2 regions of the Simiduia sp. 21SJ11W-1 genome follow, and region 1 is predicted to be linked to the other one. Evidence: riboswitches for the same ligand, from Rfam matches in the RefSeq annotation. Region 1 holds a riboswitch; the other holds the start of a gene.

Evidence for each region. A riboswitch is a leader RNA that binds a small molecule or an ion and turns the genes downstream of it on or off. The one in region 1 is predicted to bind thiamine pyrophosphate.
Region 2: it holds a riboswitch for thiamine pyrophosphate, as region 1 does, so the genes downstream of both, thiC (phosphomethylpyrimidine synthase ThiC) here and L1F30_RS13320 (TonB-dependent receptor) in region 1, are expected to answer to the same signal.

Annotation. Positions count from the first base shown of each region.
Region 1 is NZ_CP090959.1:3,042,789-3,054,704, forward strand. It holds gene L1F30_RS13290 (thiamine pyrophosphate-dependent dehydrogenase E1 component subunit alpha) at 1-484, shown strand, start outside; gene L1F30_RS13295 (alpha-ketoacid dehydrogenase subunit beta) at 487-1,464, shown strand; gene L1F30_RS13300 (2-oxo acid dehydrogenase subunit E2) at 1,490-2,731, shown strand; gene L1F30_RS13305 (hypothetical protein) at 2,898-3,104, shown strand; gene L1F30_RS13310 (DUF1330 domain-containing protein) at 3,142-3,465, shown strand; gene L1F30_RS13315 (hybrid sensor histidine kinase/response regulator) at 3,608-5,326, opposite strand; TPP riboswitch at 5,395-5,497, shown strand; gene L1F30_RS13320 (TonB-dependent receptor) at 5,572-7,716, shown strand; gene L1F30_RS13325 (hypothetical protein) at 7,805-8,065, shown strand; gene pnuC (nicotinamide riboside transporter PnuC) at 8,071-8,703, shown strand; gene L1F30_RS13335 (phosphotransferase) at 8,712-9,587, shown strand; gene L1F30_RS13340 (hypothetical protein) at 9,885-10,730, opposite strand; gene L1F30_RS13345 (iron-containing redox enzyme family protein) at 10,720-11,406, opposite strand; gene L1F30_RS13350 (beta-ketoacyl-ACP synthase III) at 11,407-11,916, opposite strand, start outside.
Region 2 is NZ_CP090959.1:1,243,965-1,255,880, forward strand. It holds gene L1F30_RS05570 (Lrp/AsnC family transcriptional regulator) at 1-87, opposite strand, end outside; gene L1F30_RS05575 (bifunctional hydroxymethylpyrimidine kinase/phosphomethylpyrimidine kinase) at 171-1,670, opposite strand; gene L1F30_RS05580 (thiazole synthase) at 1,667-2,458, opposite strand; gene thiS (sulfur carrier protein ThiS) at 2,460-2,663, opposite strand; gene L1F30_RS05590 (FAD-dependent oxidoreductase) at 2,644-3,738, opposite strand; gene thiC (phosphomethylpyrimidine synthase ThiC) at 3,741-5,594, opposite strand; TPP riboswitch at 5,679-5,787, opposite strand; gene L1F30_RS05600 (hypothetical protein) at 5,840-6,742, opposite strand; gene L1F30_RS05605 (Lrp/AsnC family transcriptional regulator) at 6,818-7,300, opposite strand; gene L1F30_RS05610 (PepSY-associated TM helix domain-containing protein) at 8,057-9,580, opposite strand; gene L1F30_RS05615 (TonB-dependent receptor) at 9,672-11,780, opposite strand; gene L1F30_RS05620 (D-2-hydroxyacid dehydrogenase) at 11,849-11,916, shown strand, end outside.

The DNA.
Region 1 (11,916 bases):
GGGCTACGGCATGAAAACCATTCGCGTAGACGGCAACGATGTACTGGCCGTATACGCCGCCTGCGTAGAGGCGCGCAAAATTGCCGTGGAAAACAACGAGCCGGTGCTGGTTGAAGCCATGAGCTACCGCCTGGGCGCACACTCCACCTCAGACGACCCATCCGGCTACCGCTCGCGCGATGAAGAAGACAAATGGCGCGCAGTAGACCCGGTGCTACGCATGAAAAACTGGCTGATTGCCAAAAAGTGGTGGAGTGAAGCCGAGGAAAAATCCCGGCTGGAAGCCTACCGCAAAGAGGTGCTGGATACCCTAAAGGCCACCGAAAAAGTGCCCGCACCCGAGCTTGCCGAGTTAATTACCGATGTTTACGACAAACCTTGCGCCAACCTGGAAAACCAGATGGCCGAGCTACGCGAACACATCGCCAAATACCCGGAAAAATACCCCAAAACCGCAGCCAGCGTTACCGGTAAGGAGCACTGATCATGGCTAAAATGAATTTACTGCAAGCCGTAAACAGCGCACTGGATCTGGCCATGGCCAACGACAAGCGCGTAGTGTGTTTTGGTGAAGACATCGGCAAGTTCGGCGGCGTGTTCCGCGCCACCAGCAACCTGCAAGAAAAGTACGGCCGCGCCCGCTGCTTTAATACCCCGCTCACCGAGCAAGGCATTGCAGGCTTTGCCATTGGTATGGCAGCGCAAGGCCATGTGCCGGTGGCAGAAATGCAATTTGCCGATTACATCTTCCCGGCGTTTGATCAAATCGTGAATGAAGCGGCCAAATTCCGCTACCGCTCGGGCAACCAGTTTAATGTGGCCGGCCTCACCATTCGCACGCCCTACGGCGGCGGCATTGCAGGCGGCCTGTACCACTCGCAATCGCCCGAGGCCTACTTCACCCAAACACCGGGTTTGAAAGTGGTTGTGCCCTCCACACCCTACCAGGCAAAAGGTTTATTACTGGCCGCCATTCGCGACCCCAACCCCGTAATTTTCTTCGAGCCCAAGCGCCTGTATCGCGCAGCCGTTGGCGAAGTGCCCGAAGACGATTTTGAATTGCCGCTGGGCGTTGCCGAAGTGGTGAAAGAAGGCGCAGACATCACGCTGCTGGCCTGGGGTGCCCAAATGGAACACCTGCAAGCGGCGGCCGCCATGGCCGAAGCCGAGGGCATTTCCTGTGAGGTGATCGACCTGCGCACACTGCTGCCGTGGGATGTAGACACTGTGGCCAAATCCGTGAAAAAAACCGGCCGCCTGCTCATCACTCACGAGGCCCCCATTACCGGCGGTTTTGCCGGTGAAATAGCCGCCACTATTCAAGATCACTGCTTTTTGTATCTCGAATCACCCATTGCGCGCGTGTGCGGCCTGGACACCCCCTTCCCCCTGGTGCACGAAAAAGAGTACATGCCCGATCAGTACAAAATTTTCGAAGCCATTAAACGCAGCATTCACTACTAAGCAATCAGGACAAGGATAAGACACCATGATTAAAGATTTTATTCTGCCCGATATCGGCGAAGGTATTGTGGAGTGCGAGCTGGTTGAGTGGCTGGTAAAAGAAGGCGACACCATTACCGAAGACCAGGCCGTGGCCGATGTGTCTACCGATAAAGCCCTGGTGCAAATTCCCTCAATGTACGATGGCAAGGTGGTAAAGCTCTATTACAAAGAGGGCGACATCGCCAAGGTACACGAGCCGCTGTTTGCCATTGAAATTAATGAAGGCCCAAGCACAGAGCCCGCCCCTGCGGCGAAGGCCGACGCCCCCGCACCAGATACCAAACCACCGGCCGCGCCGCAGCAGGCCGCCGTAGACGACAGCGCAGACGTCGCCTTTGAGCGCAACACCTCGCGCGCGCTCACCACACCTGCCGTGCGCCGCATTGCGCGGGAAAATGATGTAGATTTAAGCACCGTGCCCGCCACGGGCAAAAACGGCCGCATCTTGAAAGAAGACATGCTCAACTTCCTGAGTGGCGACACCCAGGCCAAGGCAGAGCAGCCGGCCACCAGCCCCAAGGCAAGCGTTGATCGCACCGAGCCCATCAAAGGTGTGAAAGCCGTGATGGCGCGCGCCATGCAGGAATCTGTGTCTAGCATTCCACACTTCACCTACGTGGATGAAATCGACATCACCGATCTTGTGACACTGCGCCTGCAATTAAAAGCCAAGTACCCGGACATCAAAATCACCATGATGCCCTTGTTCATGAAGGCCCTTTCGCTGGCGCTGCAGGAATTCCCCACCATGAATTCCCGCGTGAACGAAGACTGCACTGAAATCACCTACCTGGGTGCGCACAACATTGGCATGGCGGTAGATTCCAAAGTGGGCTTGCTGGTACCGAACATCAAAAACGTGCAGGCGCTCAGTATTCTGGAGCTGGCCGGTGAAATTTCTACACTTACCGAAAGCGCACGCTCGGGCCGCGTAAGCCCTGAAACATTAAAAGGCGGCACCATTACCATCTCGAACGTTGGCGCCATTGGCGGCACAGCGGCCACACCCATCATCAATAAGCCGGAAGTGGCCATTGTGGCGCTGGGTAAAATGCAGGCGCTGCCGCGCTTTAATGCCAAAGGTGAGGTAGAGGCCCGCAAGATCATGACGGTTAGCTGGTCTGGCGATCACCGCGTCATCGACGGCGGCACCATTGCGCGCTTTAACAATCGCTGGAAGGAGTTTCTGGAAGACCCGGCCAGCATGCTGGTTGCCATGCGCTAACAGGCGCTGGAACATAAAAAGGCAGGCGGGGTTACCCGCCTGCCTTTTTTATTGCCCGCCGCTTCGCCCGGCGCGTGATAACATCATCAAAATCTAAAAAATTCTAGCCATTCGGCCATAAATCAAGCCACTATAAAGTAACTCACCCCTATTCAGGAGCAGGCCCATGAAACACACACTCTTGGCATTCATAGTAACAACCACAGCGATCACAGCGTGCGATAGCAAACCACCGCAAGACGACACCCAGCCAGATGGCGTTATTCCACAGCATCAATTAGATGCGCTGGAGAAATCCAAAAATGTGGAAAACCTGCTCAAAGAAGCCGACAAAAAGCGCAGCCAATCTGCCGATGGCGATGGCGATGAATGATTAATCAGGCTCTGTAAAATAAAATTGAGGACACACCATGCCCGTACTGGCACTTAACCTATTCGATGTAGCAAACAAAGAAGAATACCTGGCCTATGTGCGCAAATCCGGCAAAGCGGTGGCAAGCCACGGCGGTGAAGTGATTTCCATCGGCAAGTTTCGCGAAGCACGCGCCGGTGACTTGGCGCCCCGCCAAGTAATGATTCTGGTGCAGTGGCAATCGGTTGAACATTTTGAAAACTACTGCAATAACCCGGCGCTAGCCGATATGCACCCGCACCGGGAAAAAGGCACCAGCAATTATATTTGGCAGCTGTTTGATAAACTGGAAGACTTCCGGCCCCTGTTAAAGGCCATGTAAGCAGGTAATCATCCGTAGCTGCCATGCTAATGGCGAAACCACCACCGGAAACGACATTAAATTTTGCGCACTTTCAGCCTTAAGTTAGTGCAGCACATGACCTAAACCTTGGTTTTAGGCCCGCTCAACCTAGCCGGCCGCCCTAACGCTTATTGGCGCAGGTTATGAGTAATTTATGCAATTGCTGTTTTTCTACAGGTTTAGCCAAGTGACCATTCATACCCGCCGCAACACAAAGTTCAATTTCCTCGCTGAGCACGTGGCCTGTTAACGCAAATATTGTGCACGCTTCCAACGCATGCGACTGCTCGTGCTCACGAATCGCTTTTGCAGCCAGCAGGCCATCCATAACCGGCATTTCACAATCCATAAGTATCACTTGAAAGGGCACATTCTTGATGACGGCGTTGAGCGCCTGAGCGCCGTTGGCCACCATTTCGGGTCGGATCTGGTAACGCGCAAGCAATCCCTTGATGACCATCTGGTTCACAGAGTCGTCTTCGGCAACCAGTACCCGTAAATGGCTCAAATCAGGCAATACCTCAGACGGCGCAATTTCCTGCTTGGGAGCCTGAGTGTCGGCCAGTGGTAACCACAGGGTAAAACAGCTACCCACGCCCACCGTAGAACGCACCTCTATGCGCCCCCCCATAGCCTCTGCAAGCCCTTTGCAGATGGCCAAGCCAAGGCCGGTGCCGCCAAACTTGCGGTTTACGCTGCTGTCGCCCTGCACGTAGCGGTGGAACAGGCGCGCAAGCTTGTCTTTGGCAATACCTATACCTGTGTCTTCAATGGCCACTTCCAGGCCTTGGCGCCACCCCAGCCTCACCTGGACTTCGCCTTCACGGGTAAACTTGAAGGCATTGCTTAACAGATTGACCAGGATTTGGCGCATGCGCGTGCTGTCGCCCTCCACCCATGCGGGCACGGCATCATCTATATCAAGGTGCAACGCAATGGCACCGGTTCTATGCTGAAAAAGCGCCGCAACCTCATGCACCAATGTGCGTAAATCAACGGGCCTGGCTTCCAGCTCCAACTGCCCCGCTTCCACCTTGGACCAATCCAGAATATCGTTAATTACGCCCATTAAATGCTGGCCGGAATGGGTAATAATTTGTGCCAGCTGTTGTTGCTCTGCCGTTAAACCGGCATCCATCAGTAAATCGGCTACCCCCAACACGCCGTTTAAGGGGTTGCGGATCTCATGAGACATTTGCGCCAGAAATTCACTCTTGCCGCGATTTGCCTCTTCTGCTGCAGCCATGGCATCTTCCAGTGCCGCCGTGCGCCTTTGCACCCGCAATTCCAGAAATGTCTGGTGCGCGCGCAACTCGTCATTGGCGCGGGTTAACGCATCATTAAGTTCGTGATTTTCAATTTCGGCCGCAATCCGGCCGGCAAATAATTCAAACAGGCCCTGCACCCTGTCTGGGTGGCGAATTTCCGTTTTATACAGAGCCACAATCAAGCCCAAACACTTACCAGAACGGTTATATAAAGGTGTTCCTATATACCCTTCTATTTGCATGTCGATCAGTAGCTGATCTTTCGGGTAAAGGCTGCAGATATCGCGTGGGTAAACACACACGCTGTTGTCTAGCACATCCTGGCAAGGGGTGTACGCTAGGTCGTACTCCATGTTGTCGCCCAGCTGGCCTCCGGCGCAAAGTGCCAAAGTTTTTACCCGGGTTTCGCCAGGTAGCAACCGGCTGATGAAGGTGAAGTCTGAGGCGATACAGGTTGCAAGCTGCTGTGTGATCGCCTGATAGAAATCCTTCCCGGCACTGTTGCCAATGCCTGACATAACCTTCGGGATGGTACTGCGGTAATAATCCAGCTCAACAATATTACTGTTCATCGTATCCTCCAACCACTGGCTTTCCAGTATAGCCAAGCTGACGGCGTTACTCGTTTGCTGGTACAATCTCGCCCGCCAAGGGGTGTCTGGCGCGCCAGACTGAGATGTCTTCGACGAACCCTGGAACCTGATCCGGCTAGCACCGGCGTAGGAATGGGCACAAAAGCGATAGCTATCGCCTGATAACTTTCCCCACCATCACGTCCTTTGCCGGATCTCAATTTTCCTGTTTGAATTGAGGTCCTATGAAACAGCTTTCTCATCACTTGCCACATAGCCTGCTGGCTGCATCCATTGCCATGAGCTGCGCCAATGCCAGTGCAAACGCACTGGAAGAGGTTACCGTAACGGCAGATTTCCGCGATGTTGCACTCACACAAGTGCCCGGCAGTATTACCGTTATTAACGCCCAAACCCTGCAAGATGAAAGCGCTCGCCACTTTGAAGATGTGCTTAACAACATTGCCAACCTGAACTGGTCGGGCGCCACCAGCCGCCCCCGTTACTTCCAGATTCGTGGCGTAGGCGAACAGGAAGACTACCAGGGCGCGCCCAACAGCTCGGTGGGCTTTATGGTTGACGACATAGACCTCTCGGGCCTGGGCATGGCCGCCAGCACCTTTGATGTGCAGCAAGCGGAAGTACTACGCGGCCCCCAGGGCACCCGCTTTGGCGCCAACGCAATGGCCGGCATGATCTACCTGAAAACCAACGACCCTACCGATGCGTTTACTTTCAAAGGCCAGGCCACGCTCGGTGAAGACAACCAGCAAGGCCTGGGTGTTGCGATTTCCGGGCCGATGACCGATACCCTAAGCTACCGTGTGGCAGTGGAAAACCAGCAACAAGACGGCTACCGCAACAACAAATTTTTAAACCGCACAGACACCAATGGCCGCGATGAGCTCACCACCCGCGCCAAATTGCGCTGGGCGCCAAGTGATGCATGGCAAGTTGATCTCAACTACCTCTACGCCAATCTGGATAACGGCTACGATGCCTGGACCCTCGACAACAACGGCTTTGACACCCTCACAGATAAACCCGGCGTAGACAGCCAGGAAACCCATGGCGGCAGCCTGAAAATTCACTGGGCCGGCGAGCAGTTGCAGGTAACGGCGATTACGTCTGGTACCGATACCGATCACCGCCACGCCTATGACGGCGATTGGGCAAACCCCGCCTACTGGGCAAGCAAATCCTGCACGGCCTACGACAGCGACTGGAACGTAATAGGCACTGAACCCTGCGTGTACGACTACATTTGGGATAAACAGGCAAGCCGCCAAACCCTGAGCCAGGAAGTGCGCCTGGCCTCTACTGCCAACAGCCAATTGTTTAACAACACCGATTGGCTAGTGGGTGTGTATCAACACACACTGGAAGAAAACAACGATCTCTACTCCGAATACAACACCTGGCCTGATGCGGTTTTACAATCAGACTACCAAGCCACAAACACGGCCGTGTTTGCCCAAACCGATACGCAGCTTTCCCGTGCGCTTGCGCTATCGATCGGTGTGCGCAGCGAAACCCGCGATGCCGATTACAGCGATTCCAACAGCGATGCGTTTTCGCCCTCTGAATCTATGTGGGGTGGCCACCTGGCGTTGAGCTACAGCCTGAATGATGCGCACACCAGCTACGCCCGCATTGCCCGCGGCTACAAAGCCGGCGGCTTTAACATGAGCCTGCCAGCCGCGCTTGCCGATAAAAAGCAATTCGACACCGAAAGCCTGCTGAACTACGAGCTGGGCGTTAAATCCGTTTGGGCAGAGGGGCGCGCCAGCACCGGCATTACCCTGTTTTACATGAACCGCGAAGATCAGCAGGTCTCGGCCTCGCAGCAAGATCCGGACGACCCGCAACGCTTCGTGTTGTTTACCGAAAATGCCGGCAACTCCAACAACTACGGGCTTGAAATTGAAGGCCAATTTGCCGCCACCGAAACCCTGGAAGTGTACGGCAGCCTGGGCTACCTGCAGGCCCAATACGGCGACTACAGCTACCAGGATAAATACGGCAGCCCCGTAGATCTCTCTGGCCGCGACCTCGCCCACGCACCGCGTTACACCTACAGTGCCGGCATCACCTTCAGGCCTGCAAACGGTTGGTTTGCCAACCTCAACGCCAATGGCAAAAGCGACTTTTACTATTCAGACAGCAACGATTCTACATCTGAAGCCTTTACGCTAGTCAACGCAAAATTCGGCTACGAAACCGAACAGTGGGCCGCCTACTTATGGGGCCGCAACCTCACCGATGAACGCTACGGTGTACGCGGTTTTTATTTTGGCAACGAGCCGGATCAGGATTGGGCCGACAAGCAGTACATCCGCTTTGGCGACCCGCGCCAGTTAGGCCTCACCTTTAATCTGAAATTTAACTAATCGTTAATGCTTTTCAATAACTCGCGCTTTCATCGCGTGAAGGTCAAAAAATAAACAGGGCTCTGCATGCAGCGCCCCTGGAGTGAATATGAAGCTGACCGTTGAAATCGCCATGTACCCTTTTCGCGAGGGCTACCTAGACCCAATTAAATGGTTTATTGATCGCCTGGATCAATACCCCAATATCGAGCGCGTCACCAATGCCACCGCAACCCAGGTGTGCGGCGATTACCAAGAAGTGATGCACATGCTCGCAACCGAAATGCAAGCGGGCTTTAAGAAATGGGGCAAAGCCGTGTTTGTGTGCAAGTTTATTGGCGATGCACTCGACCTTTCCTTTCGGCAATAAACACCATGACGGCCCTCACTGAATTTTTAAGCACTGCCTTTCAGCAAGCCACTAGCCTGGGCATAGCCGAAGCCATTGCCGTGGCACTCGCCATGGCATACATAATATTTGCCATTAAAGAAAGCCTATGGTGCTGGCCGGCGGCATTTTTAAGCACCGCCATTTACACCTGGCTGTTTTGGGAAGTGTCGCTGTTAATGGAATCGGTGTTGAACGTTTACTACATGGCCATGGCCGTGTATGGCTACTGGCACTGGCGAGCAAATAAAAATGCCCACCAGGATACCAAACCGGTAGTGAGCTGGTCGCTGGCCCGCCACGGTTGGATTATCGGCATAAGCACCCTGGGCTCAATAATACTCGGCTACCTGATGGCCACCTACACCCAGGCCCACTTCCCCTGGCTGGATGCAGCCACCACCGTATTCGCGGTAGTTACCACGTGGCTTGTGGCGCAAAAAGTATTGGAGAATTGGCTTTACTGGATTGTGATTGATGCAGCCAGCATTTATTTGTATATCCAAAAAGATCTGATGCTCACCGCCGCACTATTTTTAATTTACATTGTGTTGGCTGCAATCGGCTACTTACGCTGGCAAGACACACTGCCCTATAACAGCGATCAGCCCAGCCGTTAATCAACCTTATGCACACACCCTTAACAGCCCCACAGCAATGCACACTCGCCAAAGCAGGCTTTGCCCATATTGAATGGGTAGCGCCGCTGTGCGCCGGTACCAGCAACCAAAATTTTCACATTCGCGCGCGCGGCCGTGAGTGGGTGCTACGCATTAACAACCCGCTCACCGAAGCCCTTTGCCCGCGCGCCAATGAAGTAAGTTGCTGGCAGTTGGCGGCAGACGCAGGGCTGGCACCGGCGCTTGAGTATGTGAGTGACGATCACGCCATATACATCAGCCAGTTTATTGCGCAAGCCACACCTTGGAGCGCGCACTACCCACACATTGAAAACGCACCCCAGTTAATAGATGAGCTGCTGCAAAGCCTTGCCAAGCTTGCACTGCCCAAGCACCGGGTAACGCCAAGCCAGCAGTGGGCGCACTACCGCCAGCTGCTTGAATCACACCCGGCAATGCCTTTGCACTTACAGGCAGAATGCCATCAGGTGCTCTCGCTCAATGACGAGATGTTACAGAGCCTTACACGCCTGAGCGAACGTGAAAATACCCGGTTTTGCCACCGCGATCTAAACCCGCACAACCTGCTACTGCACAAAGGGCGGCTCATGTGTATAGATTTTGAATACGCCTGCGCAAGCGACCCACGCATGGAATTGGCGGCACTGCTAACCAGCCATACGGCGCTCAATTTTGAACCCGATTTACTGCACCACCTAGCTGGCACCGCGTCGCAACAGCAACAAGATTTGGCCGATGCCAAGCTATGCTATTGGGTGTTTACCAGCGCGTGGAGTTTATTAATGTGTGCAGACGGAAAACCGGCCCGCCCATGGCTTGAGGGCGCACTTAAAGAAATAGCGCGGATTATCGGCATCAGATAAGCATCTTGACACCCTACTCTTCTTTTACGCAGGCGTATGGCAACTTGTGCCCCTAAGCCAATTGCGCCAACCAATGGGCGTATACTGCCAAATATTGTCAAGAACCAAAACAAACCTGACGGCTATTACCACGCTCTGCACTAGGTGTTGCGGAATGCCCAACGGGCATATGCGGGGAAGTATTGCCATGGCAGCATCCTTGTCACCATTGATTGAAAGTTCTGTAACCCTAGCATAACGCTGGCGCAAGCGAAGAGCTGCAATGCGCGCCAAAATGCTTATCTGACTCAAATTATCCTAAACAGCGCTCCTATAGCGTTGCTGCAAATAAGCATACATATGCTCAGTAAAAAAACCGTGCATTAAAAATCGCTGACCCAAGTTCCAGGGGCCCACCAGATAATGAGGATATTTATTATAAGCCATCTCGCGCAAGCTATTGTCTCCCACCAGATTACCAATGCGGATGGCAATAGATTGGTCGAGGTTAAAACCATTAATGGCATCACGGTATTCTTCGCGAGTTAACAACAGACTAAACAGACACATGAACAACGCATGTGAAGTCTCAAAATCAAGGCACTGAGTGAACTTTTCACTCACTTCGAATTTTTCCATATCAATGCTTTGCCAGCCTTTCCATTTCAGCTCCCCTGCCTCAAGCGGCTGCTCTGGGGGCCTCCAATGACCCAGCTCACTAAACAAACGAAAGAGTTCCTGGTCGTGCTCAACGAAGCTTGCGCTTATCATATCGGCAATCTTGTTCGGATAGAGGCGCACCGGAGTAAACTCCACCTCGGGGCTGTTTTCAGCAAGAAAGTTGAGGATATTAGACTCAGTGGCATAGTGGCGTAAAATCAGCAAATTGGCTTCTTTACTTACAAAATGAGTGCAGAACCAGCAGATGAGCCGTTGCAGGGTGACATGCGCACTAAACTGCGGAAGCGGCAAGCGCTTAAACAACCAAATCAGGTGCAGTAATACAGCAAAAAAGAACTGCAGTAGCGGCCGCACACTCCAACGCAACGGGTTTTGCAGATCTTTTAGCCAGAGATCCAGCGCCGCCTGTTCAATCGGCAGTGAGTTATCGCTGGCAATGGCACGCAGATAGGCACTGTAGCTGGCTTTTTTATCAGTAGTCATTATCCACCTCTTCCATTTGCAGGCAATATAGCCTGGCCGTCACGCGGGCGGTGCGCACTATCGCAGCCAACTGGGTCGGGCTTTCGCATAAACGGTTAAGCAGCTTATAAAGCTTTTGCATATGGGCATCATCATTCGCGCCATGGTAGCGCATAAAGCGGGTATAGCTGCCATCACCGCCAGTAGCCTTGTCGATTTGGGTAGCCCAGTTGTCAGCCATCTTCTGGCCTAGACCTTCAATGATCCACATCGCGCCCACTAAATCGACCGGATTTGGCTGACTGGCGCGATACATCAGGAATCCATGCAAGGCTTCGGTACCGATATTGCGCGGTGCGCTTTGAATATCTGCCAAGTTGCCGCCGGCGGCAACAAAGTCGCAGTCGAGCATTTCGTAATCACGGTGCTCTTCACGGGCGTGGCCGATTATGGTGGATCGCACGTCGCTATAGTCGCGATCAAAGCTAGACGCGCAACGGCTTATCCAGCGCGAACCCTCGATTACTTGCTGGCGCCAATTTAAAAGCAGTTGGCAATAGTCGGCTTTACTGAACTGGCCCCGGTCTAACCGCTGCAGCAATGGCACCCGGCCCAGCTGTCGCTCAAACTCGAACCAAACGCGCATCAGTTCCTGCAAGCACTGCTGGCTCTGCGGACTCAATTCCTGCTCTTTCATTCAGGCCTCTACGACTGTTAATTGCATATAAGCATTATTAAAGCGCCCACTCTCGGGCACCATACATAAAATAGTATCACCTGGCTGATGCGGCTGACTGGTTCGAAATTCGTCCAACATGATAAAAATAGAGGCGCAACCAGTATTGCCGCGGCTATACAAATTGGTGTACCACTTGTGCTCGGCAATACCTACACCGGCTCGCTGCATCATGTCGAAAATTTTACTTTTAAAATAATGAGATGAGTAATGGCATAGTACATGGTCAATATTTTCCGGCTGCACTCGCCCCTCACTGATTAAACGCAGATAACCGTCTACACCTAACTTGACGATATTTTCCAGCAGGCGAACGTCCTGACGGATTAACAAAGCACCGGCAGCTTCAGCCTCGCCATAGCTGGGGTAGTCCTGCCAGCTTTTGTGTTGGCTGTCGCCTGCCGGATAGCCAACACTCATACACACCGGATAGGCATCGGCATGGGAGAAGCTACGAATCCAGTCAATGCG
Region 2 (11,916 bases), 1.8 Mb from region 1:
ACCCACTCGATCACCCAGCTCGGCCATGGAGTAATCGGCGTTTTCTTGAAGGGTCCGGAGTATTTTACGATCAAACTCGTCGAGCATGGGGGTTGTCCTAATCCGCGGTTTTTTAGGTGATGGCTATCCTAACCACAGATGTTAACACGCCCCCGTAAACGGGCAAGAGGTTATTCGGGCGGCGGAGCCATGGCCAAGGCAGATTGCAGCCCGCGCACGGCAGCCTCGGGATTTTCGGCCCGGGTTACCGCGTTGATCACCGCCACGCTCTGCACGCCCATGGGCAAAAGCCGCGGCAAGGTGTGGGCATTGATGCCGCCAATCACCACCACTGGCAAGCGCGGGCGCAATAGGCGGTGCCAGTGCTGTAAATCCCGGGGTTCAAGCACAGGCACGGCCTTGGTGTGGCTGGTAAAGGCCGCGCCAAGCGCCAGGTAGCTGGGCTGGCAGGCCAGTGCCCGGCACCATTCGTACTCGCTGTGGCAGCTGATGCCCAGCCTGAGGCCCGCGCGGGCAAGTGCCGGCAGGTCGGTATCGGCCAGATCTTCCTGCCCTAGGTGCACACCGTAGGCGCCCAATGCCAGCGCGTCCTCCCAGTAGTCGTTGATATACACCTGGGCCTTGTGCGCACGCCCCAGCGCGATGGCCTGTTTGATAACCTGCAGCCGCTCTGAGGCCTGCAGGTTTTTGATGCGCAGCTGCAGGGTGCGCACACCGGATTTTAGTAGTCGCCGAAGCCATGGGAGGCTGTCAACCAACACATACAGGCCGGGCTCCGGGCAGGGTGCAAAGGGCGGGGTGCCGACGCCGGCGTGCAGTGTTTCATATTGGGCCTGGGTGAGGCACAGGGGGAAATCCTCAAGTGCTTGCGGCTCGCCGGTTTGGGCCACGGGCCCGGGTGCAGTGCCCACCGGTTGCCCCAGCCGCAGGCCCCTGTACACGTAGGCATGTGCCAACACCACCGCATCGGCCAGGGCTTTGCCGTGGGCCAAAAATGCCGCCAGGCTGCTGGCCAGCACGCAACCGGTGCCGCGGCTATGGGGGGCATTCAGGCGCGGGCTTCTAAGCCAGAATTGCTGGTTGCTACTGCAAAAATAACTATCTACCCAGTTTGCCTGTGCCCCGTGCCCGCCCTTAACCCACACTGCCTGCGCGCCGGCCGCCAGTGCTTTGTTGGCGCTAGCGGTAAGCGTTTTGGGGCAGGCCAGTGCCTGTTCATCCAGCCCCGCCCAGGCCGCAAGCTCCGGCAGGTTGGGGGTAAACACCGCACCGGGCAACAAGCGTGTGCGGGCAAGTACGCGCAGGTTTTGGCTCGCGCTGCTGACCGGGTCTTGCACCCAGGGCAGGTGCGCATTGGCGCGCTGGCAGGCACTTATGGCTTCAAATTGTGCGCTGTTGCAGATCAGCCCCACCTTCACTGCCCGCGCGGGGGTGTCTGCCGCGAGGGTGCGCCACAGCTCGGAAATGCCCGGCTGGGCCAGTGGCTCGGCGCTGTGGCAGCTGTGGCCATTTTGTAGGGTGATGCTCGTGGGAATGGCGCTGCCATGGCAGCCGAGATCGGCCAGCGTGCGCAGGTCGGCCAAGAGCCCCGCATGGCCACTTGGGTCTATGCCGCCAATGGCGCATACCACGGGCCTGGGCCCGGTGCGGGTTTGCCTGTGATGATTCATGGTGCCGCCTGTTCCAGAAACGGCTGGCCGAGGGTGGGTGTGGAGGGGCTGGCCGTTTGCGCGGGCGCCATAACGCCCGCCAGAAACGCAGTGCGCCCGGCGCTGACTGCCTGCGCGAAGGCGCGGGCCATGGCTACCGGGTCGCAGGCGCGGGCCACGGCGGAATTCAGCAATACGGCGTCAAACCCCATTTCCATGGCTTGGGCTGCGTGGGAGGGCGCACCCAGGCCCGCATCGATAATAAGCGGGGTGTCGGGCAGGCGATCGCGCAGGGTGCGCAGGTTGTAGGGGTTCATCAGGCCCAGGCCCGTGCCAATGGGGGCGCCCCAGGGCATGAGCACTTCACAGCCCACATCCAGCAGGCGCTTTGCCAGCACCAGATCATCGGTGGTGTAGGGCAGTACTTTGAAGCCGCGTTCAATGAGTGTGGCGGCGGCCTCTACCAGGCCAAAGGGGCAGGGCTGGAGGTTGTAGTCGTCACCAATGACCTCGAGTTTGATCCAGGGGGTTTGAAACAGCTCGCGCGACATTTCTGCCAAATTCACGGCCTCGGTGGCTGAGGTGCAACCGGCGGTGTTGGGCAAGAGTTTACACCCGCTGGTGCGCAGCAGGTTCCAGAAGTCGTTAGGTGTATTGGCTTGCGGGTTTTGCCGGCGCAAGCTCAGGGTTACCCATTCGGTGCCGGCTGCTTGCAGGCTGTCGAGCATGATTTGCGGTGAGGGGTAAAGGGCGCTGCCAAGCAACAGGCGCGCGTTAAATGGCTCGCCATAAAGTGTGAATGAATCCATTTCAGCCTCCACTTACCGGTACTACCACATCCAGCCGATCGCCAGTTTTTAAGCGGTGTTCAGCGTACAGATGGCGCGGCACAAACTGGCCGTTTACCGCCACCGCGTATTGCTCTGGCAGCGCAGGCCAAAGGGCCAGGGCCTCGGCCAGTACCGAGGCATCAGCAAGCTCTAATGGCTCATTGTTAATGGTGACAGTCAGCATGGTGGCTGATCTCCTGTTGCGCGGGGGTTAGCGCGTGGGGGTGAATGTCTAGGTGAAACAGCAGCGCCTCAACCATGGCCGGTGCCAGTAAAAACCCGTGCCGGTAGAGCCCGTTCAAGCGCACCAAACCCGGGTGAATGTCGAGCCGGGGCCGGTGATCCATAAACGCCGGGCGCAGGTTGACGCGGCTGGCGAGAATGCGCGCCTCGGCAAAGGCGGGGTTTAGAGCGTAGAGCGCGCTGCTAAGCTCCCAATGCGAGCGCAGGCTGATGGGCGAGCGATCTTCCGATTCGATTTCAGTGGCGCCCAGCACATACCGCTGGCCGGGTTTGGGCACCAGATAGAGCTTGTAGCGCGGGTGCAGGCAGCGAACCGGGCGGGTAATTTGTACCTCCGGGCAGGCGATTTCGAGCAGTTCGCCGCGCTGACCGCGCAGGCCATGCAGCGCACCTTTGGCGCCTACGCCCCGGCAGTCGAGCACCCAGTCTGCCCGGTTATCCCCAAGCTTATAGGGCTCGGGTTCTACCGCCTGGCCGCTCAACACCGGCACCTGCAAATACTTGAGTTCAATAAGCAGCTGATCCATCAACGCCTGGTTATCAATGTGCGCCTCACCGGGCAGTAGCAGGCCCTTGTTGAAATGCCCAAGTGCCGGTTCCAGTGCGTGCAAGGCTTCTGCGTTTAGGTTCTCGGGCACTGCGATCGGGCGAGAGTGCTCGGCGGCCTGTTGCAGCCGGTGCTTGAGTTTTCGGTGAAACTCCGCCAACAGTGTTTGATCTTGCCGGTGTGCCACCACCAGTGAACCCTGTTGGGCAAAGCTTACGGGTTGGCTGAGCGCTGCAAGCCACCCGGGCCAGAGCCCAAGGCTGTGGGTGCCGAGCGCATGGATGAGCGGCTCGCTATCGGCCAGCTCCGCCAGTGGCGAGATCATACCGGCGGCGGTAGTGGCGGCGGCCGGGCTTGGGCTGAGGCTGCCTGCTTCAAACAATTGCACCCGGTGCCCGGCCAGAGCCAGGCGCCACGCACACAGGCGCCCCAAGAGGCCGGCGCCGGCAACGGCAACGCGCAAGGCCATGCCTACGCCTCCTGGTAGAGGGCGCTGCCGGTGTCTCGAAACTCGGCCGATTTTTCCGCCATGCCCGATTGCGCCGCTTGGGCTTCGGCGTAGTCGCGCACATCCTGGGTAATTTTCATGGAGCAGAACTTGGGCCCGCACATAGAGCAAAAGTGGGCGAGCTTGTGGCCTTCTTTGGGCAGGGTTTCATCGTGATAGGCGCGCGCTGTGTCTGGGTCTAGGCTCAGGTTGAACTGATCTTCCCAGCGAAATTCAAAGCGCGCCTTCGACAGGGCGTTGTCGCGCACCTGGGCGCCGGGCATGCCCTTGGCCAAGTCGCCTGCGTGGGCGGCAATCTTGTAGGCAATAATGCCTTGCTTTACATCGTCGCGGTTGGGCAGGCCCAGGTGCTCTTTGGGGGTGACGTAACACAACATGGCGCAACCCATCCAGCCAATCATGGCCGCACCTATGCCCGATGAAAAATGATCGTAGCCCGGGCTTATGTCGGTAATGAGCGGGCCGAGTGTGTAAAAGGGTGCGCCTTTGCAGTGCTTGAGTTGCTCGGTCATGTTTGCCTGCACCATGTGCATGGGCACATGGCCCGGGCCTTCAATCATGGTTTGCACATCGTGGCGCCAGGCGATTTCTGTGAGCTCGCCCAGTGTGCGCAGTTCTGAAAATTGCGCTTCGTCATTGGCGTCTTGCAGGCAGCCCGGGCGTAGGCCGTCGCCCAAAGAAAACGACACATCGTAGCGCTTCATGATTTCGCAGATGTCTTCAAAGTGGGTGTATAAAAAATTTTCCTTGTGGTGGGCCAGGCACCACTTGGCCATGATCGAGCCGCCACGCGAGACTATGCCCGTCAGGCGATTGGCAGTCATGGGGATGTAGCGCAACAACACGCCTGCGTGAATGGTGAAGTAGCTCACCCCTTGTTCGGCCTGCTCAATGAGGGTTTCTTTAAAAATATCCCAGGTGAGATCTTCTGCAATACCGCCAACCTTTTCCAACGCCTGATAGATGGGCACTGTGCCAATGGGTACGGGCGAGTTGCGAATAATCCACTCGCGGGTTTCGTGAATGTGCTGGCCGGTGGATAAATCCATCACCGTGTCGGCGCCCCAGCGGGTGGCCCATACGAGTTTTTCCACTTCTTCTTCAATGGATGAAGTCACCGCCGAATTGCCGATATTGGCGTTGATTTTTATGTGGAAATTGCGCCCGATAATCATCGGTTCAAGTTCGGGGTGGTTGATGTTCGCCGGAATAATGGCGCGCCCTTCGGCCACTTCCTGGCGCACAAATTCGGGGGTTATTTCAGGCCCGATGTTGGCGCCTAAACTTTCGCCCGGGTGTTGCTCTGCATACACAGGGGTATTGCTTTGCTGCGCGCGCGCCATATTTTCGCGCAGTGCAATGTATTCCATTTCAGGGGTGATGATACCGGCGCGGGCATAGTGCATTTGGGTAACGTTGCGGCCGGCTTTGGCTATGCGGGGTTCGTGGTTGCCATTAAAGCGAAACTGTTCAAAGGCGATGTTCTGTGCCCGTTGGCGGCTGTAGGGCGCGCTGGGTTCGCTGAGCGGTTGGGTGTCTGCGCGCTCGCTAATCCAATGGCTACGCAGCTTTGCCAGGCCCGCATTGACATTAATAGTTGCGCTTTCATCGGTATAGGGGCCGGAAGTGTCGTACACGCGTACCGGAGGGTTTTTTTCAACGCCGTCGTCTTTTAAGCGGGTATCGGCCAGCGAAATTTCGCGCACAGGCACGTTTAAATCGGGGCGGCTACCCTGCAGGTAGTGTTTTTTTGAACCGGGCAATGGGCCCGTGGAAATGGTGTGGCGATTTGATTGGGCGTGTGTATCGTTCGGCATTGCAGTATCCCTCAGTGAAGTTTCTGCGCACGGCAGGGGCTCACTTTCGGGGCTGCAATCAACCACAACAAACAACCGGGAGAGGGTTGTTCATCACTTGATTCCTACGCAGGTATTAGCCTGATCAGGTGCAGCGGGTTCCTATTGCTATGGTCTCAGCCCTTGATGTTGCAGGGCACCCCGACAAGTGTGGCGCCAAGAGTAATAGCTAAGTAGCGCGCGCGCAAGGGGCTTTGCGTATGCCGTTAGGGTATGCCAAGCCAGGCTTGGTCAATTAATTTGTAGCCTTGTGGATCATAGGCCAGCAAGCCATTGCGCTCGAAGGGTTCGTAATAATGGCGGGAAAAGTACATGGCGCTCAGCTCGGCAAAGTATTCGCGGTGATTTTCCAGTGCGTAAGCTTTCTCGATGACTTTGTTCCAGGCCGTTTTGCGATTGGTGTAAAGGCCCGATTTTTTTGCATTTTCATAGACCTTGAGCGCCAAGGGGTAGAGGCGTTTTTTGTGGTAGTGATAAAAGCCGTGCGCCAGTTCGTGAATGCTGATGGCAAGGGCCAGTTCATCACTCATGCGCATAAAATTACGGGCGGAATTGATAATAATGCTGTCGTCAAAGCGCGGTGAAATGCGATTGCCCTTGGCGAAATACCAAAGGCCGGAATCTTTACCGCCGTAGGAGGAATCTGAGCCGGAAAAAATATAATAGCGAATGCCGGAAAATTTCGCCTTTTGTGCGTTGGGGAATCGCGCAAGGGCTGCCAGCACAGCGGTTTCAAGTTTGCGCGCGCTGTTGCGGGCAAGTTCCGGGTCGGTTTCAGCCAGTTCGCGCTCAACAATAATATTTATGGCGTAACCTGTTAAAGGCAGGTGCGCGCGATTGGCGTAGTTGTGGTATTCCCTGGATTGCTGCCGGCCAAATTGCGAGTGGCTATTTAGGATGCGCACTTCACGGGTTTCAATTTTAGCCTCGCCGCACCGGCGCGGATCGTCGGTAAATATTGGCCTGCCCTTGGCATCTTTACAGGATAAAATTTGTTCGGCACTAGCAAGCTGTGCCGTGGCAGCGCTGAGCAGTAGGATTACGAAAAATAGCGGTTGTACAAAGAAAGTGCGGTAGCGGGGTTTGTAAGAGTGAGTGCAGGGCGGCATCCGTAAATCCTTTGTGCGGCGCGCTGATCAGTTGCGGTGCGCCCAGTGCGCACCTGCAACCGATAAGTGTAAAGCTTAGCGGGGCATAAACTCCAGCGGCAGCTCGGTTTTGTAGCGAACCTGTTTTATGGAGAAGCTCGATTTGATGTGGTCTATGCCGGGCATTTGAGTGAGCTTGTCGTCAAGAAAACGTTGGTAGGTTTGCAGGTCAGGTACCACCACGCGAATCAGGTAGTCGAAGTCGCCTGTCATCAAATAGCACTCCATTACTTCCTGCCATTCGTTAACGGTGTTTTCGAAGGTTTCCAGCTCGCTTTTTACCTGATGATTCAAGGTGACCTGAATAAATACGCTTACCGGCAGGCCTACTTTGGAGGGCTCAAGCAGCGTAACCGCCTGGCGAATAAAACCTTCATCGCGCAGGTTTTTTACCCGACGTGAACAGGGCGAGGGCGACAGGCACACCTTGTCTGCTAGTTCGATGTTCGGAATGGTGGCGTTGCCCTGAAGAATGTCCAGGATTTTGCGGTCTGTTGCATCGGGAATGTAGTTGGCCATAGTGCGACTTTTGATCGTTAATGTTATGGGAAAGCCCCTGGTTGTTGATCGTGCTTACGTATGTTCACGTGCCGTGTGGCGGGGTGTTCGCCTGCACGGGGTAGACATGGCCTTGGTGGGCCCGCTTGCATCGATCCTCGGGTGCCAAATTTGGGGCAACTTTAGGGCTTTTTGAGAACTAAATAAAGCGTTCTGCCAAAGAATTTAGTACAAAATGTTGAAAAGCGCCTCAGTGGTGCAATAAATGAATTATTGGTCAGCTTCCGGTGCGGGCCTGGTTTGCGCTGAGATGAGCGATTTTGTCGACCAGTTCAGGGGTATATCGCGCAATATCATAAGGTTTTATCAGGTTTTTTACTCAATGATGCTAAGTAAAAGCGTGGTATCGGGTGGGCCTGTTTTGGTGCACTTTCGCGCTGAAAATGAAGGAGACGACAGCAGCCGGCCCTATGTTCGGAGATTTAGTGCCCGGGCTCCGCTGCCAATGGCCATTGAAATCCGCCCGATGGCTGTGCAAAAGCGTGGCGCAAACGCAGGCTGCAGGGGCAGGTTTTTCTCTATACAACCGCAGCTCACAAAGTGTTTGGCCGCCTTGCGCTGCTGCTGAATGTTCATCGAATTTGGTACGCCGGTATCAAGTAGCTGATGGGTGTGGCCAGGGCCACAAGCCGTGCCGGTAATTTGGGTGGCTTTTAGTGGGGGGCTAGTCACTAGAAACTAGTCACTAGAAACTTCCCCATGAGCAACTATCACCCACTACTCGCAGACAACAGAGGCTTTTGCTCTGGTTGGGTTGGCGGCTTGCGCCCGGGGTTTCTGCCGCCAGCGCCACAGGCCCAGGCAGGCGGCGCTAAAGATGCCTAGCACAGTGAGCGCCAGTAGCAAATCGCGAAGATTGCGGCCCAGGAAATCCAGGTGGTGCCATTTGTGCAAATAGCCAAAGCTTGCGCCTTCCAGCGCGCTTGTGGTGTTTGATACGGCGGCCAAGGTGCCGGTGTGGGGTTGAATAAAATAGGTAGGCCCTTGCGCGCCCCGGTCATCTTGGGTACGCACGGCCACCACGGGCAAACGTTTGTTAATGAAGCCGTAGTGGCGATTAAAGTGTGCCATGTACTCTGTACTTTTTACCGCTAATTCACCGCGCCAATGGCGGCTCTGGGCCCGGGCGAGCGCCTGTGCTGTGTCTGTAAAGTTTGAATCTGGCGCTGAGGCCATACGCTCGGCGCCAACATATTGAATAACCGGCATTACCGGCCGGGCTTTCGGGTTGTGGTGTTGGTGGCCGCTTTTTTGAGGGCTCTCCAGCGTTTGCTTGTGTGCCGATGTGTGGGGATCTAGGCCCTGCTCGGGCGCACTCACCACTCGCCAATGCTGTTGCTGCCCGCTCGCAATCCATTGGGCTTCCAGCCAGCCGCCCGGTAGGGTGATGCCGAAAGGGGGTGCATCATTTTCAAGCGCCTGGCCCAGCGCTGGATGGGGGTTACTTGCCCACAGGTGAAACAGCCCGCTTGTGCAAAAGCAGGTAAGCGCGAGAGCAAGCACACCGCTCAGGTGGGCGTGCCAGCGCCTGCTGCGCGCCCAGCGGTGTTGATGGTTAAAAACGCCCTGGCGCCACCAGCGTAAGTACAACCAAAATCCCATCAAGCCAAGCGCAGTGATCAGCAAGAGCGCTGCACTCATTAGCCAAACCCTGCTGGGTTCATGTGGCCAAAAGTGCCAGCTATGAAGGGTGCGAAACCAGTGGCCGGTTGCGGCTTTGGTGTCATCTACCAGTGTTGCCAGTTGGCCTTGCTGGGTATCTACATACACGCGCAGGTTATCGTCGCGGGCAAATTCTACCCGCCACACAGGCAACAACCGGTTGATGGTCAGATAGTCGTCATCAAAGGCCGAAATTTTTGTAATGGCGGCCACTGTTGCCTCGGGCTCACCGGCGAAATGCCGCGCTAAATCAACGGCGTAGTTTTGTTCGAAATTGGCAAGTGGGGCGAGCGTTGCGGCATCGGCAAAACGGGTGTGATCCAGCTGCAAAAGGAGCCGCTGTTGATGATTAAATACCCGCAAGTGCGTAAATGGGCCCAGTGCAGATGCTATGGCCTGAGGTTCAATGTGATGTTCGGCTTGGGGCTGTAGGAGTGTGCCGGTAGCCTGTGCCGTTGGATTAATCCGGCTCAAAATAGGGTGGGCAAGGCCGCTGAGTGCCCAACAGGCAATGAACAGCCAGGCCCAAAGCCCTAGGCGTTGATGATGGCGCAGGCACCATTGGGTAAATGCTTTCATGGGTTGTATATCGCCGTGCTCGGTGGTGTTGTACAAACTAAGTCAAAAAAGCCGCCGGGAGGCGGCGTAAATACAGCTGGCTGAGGCCGTATCAAAAGCGGTAATTAAGCCCTGCAATCAGTGTGCGTGGGCGCCCGGGTGAATAGCTTGGCCCCCATTTGCTGGTGGTTTCCGCATAGCGCTCATCGGTTGCATTGAGCAGATTTGCATAAACGGTAAGTGGCTGGCTGATGTTGTAACTTGCCCGCAAATTCACAAGGTCGTGGCCGGGGTAGGTTTGGGTGTTGGCCTCGTCTATGAACGATTCGCTTTGGTGGCGCCATTCGGCTTCTAAGCGCCCGCCTTTTAGCCAACCCGGACGATAGCTCAGCCACAGTGTGGTAAACACTTCCGGGGCCATGACCTGTTGCTTGCCGCTGTAGTTGTTGTTGGCCTCTTGCCAGTCAACATACTCGTGGCGCGCCCAAGTGCCGGCAAAACCGGCCTGCAGCTGCTCGGTGAGGTCTGCGGCCAAGGCCAACTCCAGGCCCCGGTGGCGGGTAGTTCCGGCATTGGTATTTCGGCGTGCGCCGGTGGCATCGGTAGTGCTGATAATCTCATCATGCAGTGTCATGTGGTAAATGCTGAGCTCGGTGTTGAGCCAATCGCCCATGAGCCCCCGGATACCAATCTCCACGCTGTCGGCTTTTACTGGCTCAAGCTCCGTTGAATTAACGGTGCGGCCTGCGCGAAATAATTGCGACTCTGTGGCAATGCGAAACGCGTGGCGGTAGGCGGCGTAGGCGTTGAGGTTAGGTGAAATATCCCAGGTGGCGCCAAGCTTGGGGCTTAAATGCGACTGGGTGATCTCGGTATCGGCCGGGCGTTTGTGAATAGATTCAAGGGCGCTTTCAGGGGCAAGCCGGGTGTGATAGTTGTAGCTTACCCAGTCGTAGCGCAGGCCTGCTGAAAGCCGCAGGCCTTCCCACAGTTCGGCCTCTGTGTGCAGGTAGGGTGAGAGCGATAAAAAATCTACGCGGTAATCATATAGCGCCTGTTGCTCTTGATAGCTTAACCAGTAGTCGCCCGGGTCTGTATCTGTGCGCACTATGTAGGTTTGCAGGGTGTCGCCGCGCGAGCGGTCTGTGTCTATACCGGCAATCCAAAAAGCTGCCTCTGTGTCTTGTTTGTATTTTGCATTAACGCCCAATGAGTCGTGGCCGTTGGCATTAATGTGGGCGTCTTGGGAGTCTAATTGGCAGGCCGGGTTGAGCCAGGGTTTACAGGTTTCTCGCCCGGTGTTGAGTGCCCATGTGGCCAAGTATTCCAGCCGGTTGTGGCGCGCGAACGGCGTCAGGGTAAGCTCACCCGCGCCAAGGCTTGTGCGCCACTCACTGGTTAAGCGCACGGCGCTCACGTCGCGATAGCCGATAAGGTTGCCCGCTTTCTCAGGCTCGTTAAGGTAGTCTGATTCGCGCAGGCCGCTGCCGCCGCTTTCGTTATCAATGTGGCTCGCGCTCAGCACCGAGTTCACCTCGAACTCACCCACCTCTGTGGCCCAGCTCAAAACCCCGGTGACTTTTTCATAGGCTGTGTGGTCGCGCCAGCCGTCGCTTGAAAGCCATTCCACAGTGCCGCCAACGGCATCATTTTCATCCACTTGTGCGGCCTTGATTTGTAGGCGCTTAAAACCGAATTCGCCCGCTTCAAGGTTGGCGCGGGTGAAGGACGCATCCGCAGGCTGGCCATTCAACAAATTAACCACACCGCCAATGGCTTCACTGCCGTAGAGTGCAGAGCCCGGGCCTTTGATAATTTCCACGCCATCGGCTTGGGCGGTATTCACTTCGTAGAGCGCGTTATGATTAAAAAATGCCGCCGAGCGGGTGGGTACATTGTTCTCCAGATACAAATACACAGGACCATAAGACATAGGTTGGCGAATGGCTGCGGCCACACCACTGCCGGTGCTGCCAAGCTGGGCCAGGTTTACGCCGGCAATGCGGTTTAAGCTGTCTGCGGCGTGTACTCCGTTGAGCTCCGCTAGCGTTTCAGCGGAAAGCACGCCCACTGAGGCTGCGGTATCTGCCAGCCGCGCAGCCTCTTGGGTGGCGGTAACGGTTATGGTTTCCAGCACCGATGGGCTGGCGGCGAGTGTGAGCGGCAGGCTTGCGCCAAGGGTACTGCAAAGGCTTACAGCGAGCAGTGGCCGGATGTGCATGTTCAATCCTTGGTGTGTGACTCTGGCGCGAGTATAAAATTTAAGGTGTGCGCGCAACATATGACAAAATGTCGCACCCCTTGCTGTTTCGTGAGATTGCCATGCCGCAATGTGAGCCTAAAACCCAGCCGCTAAG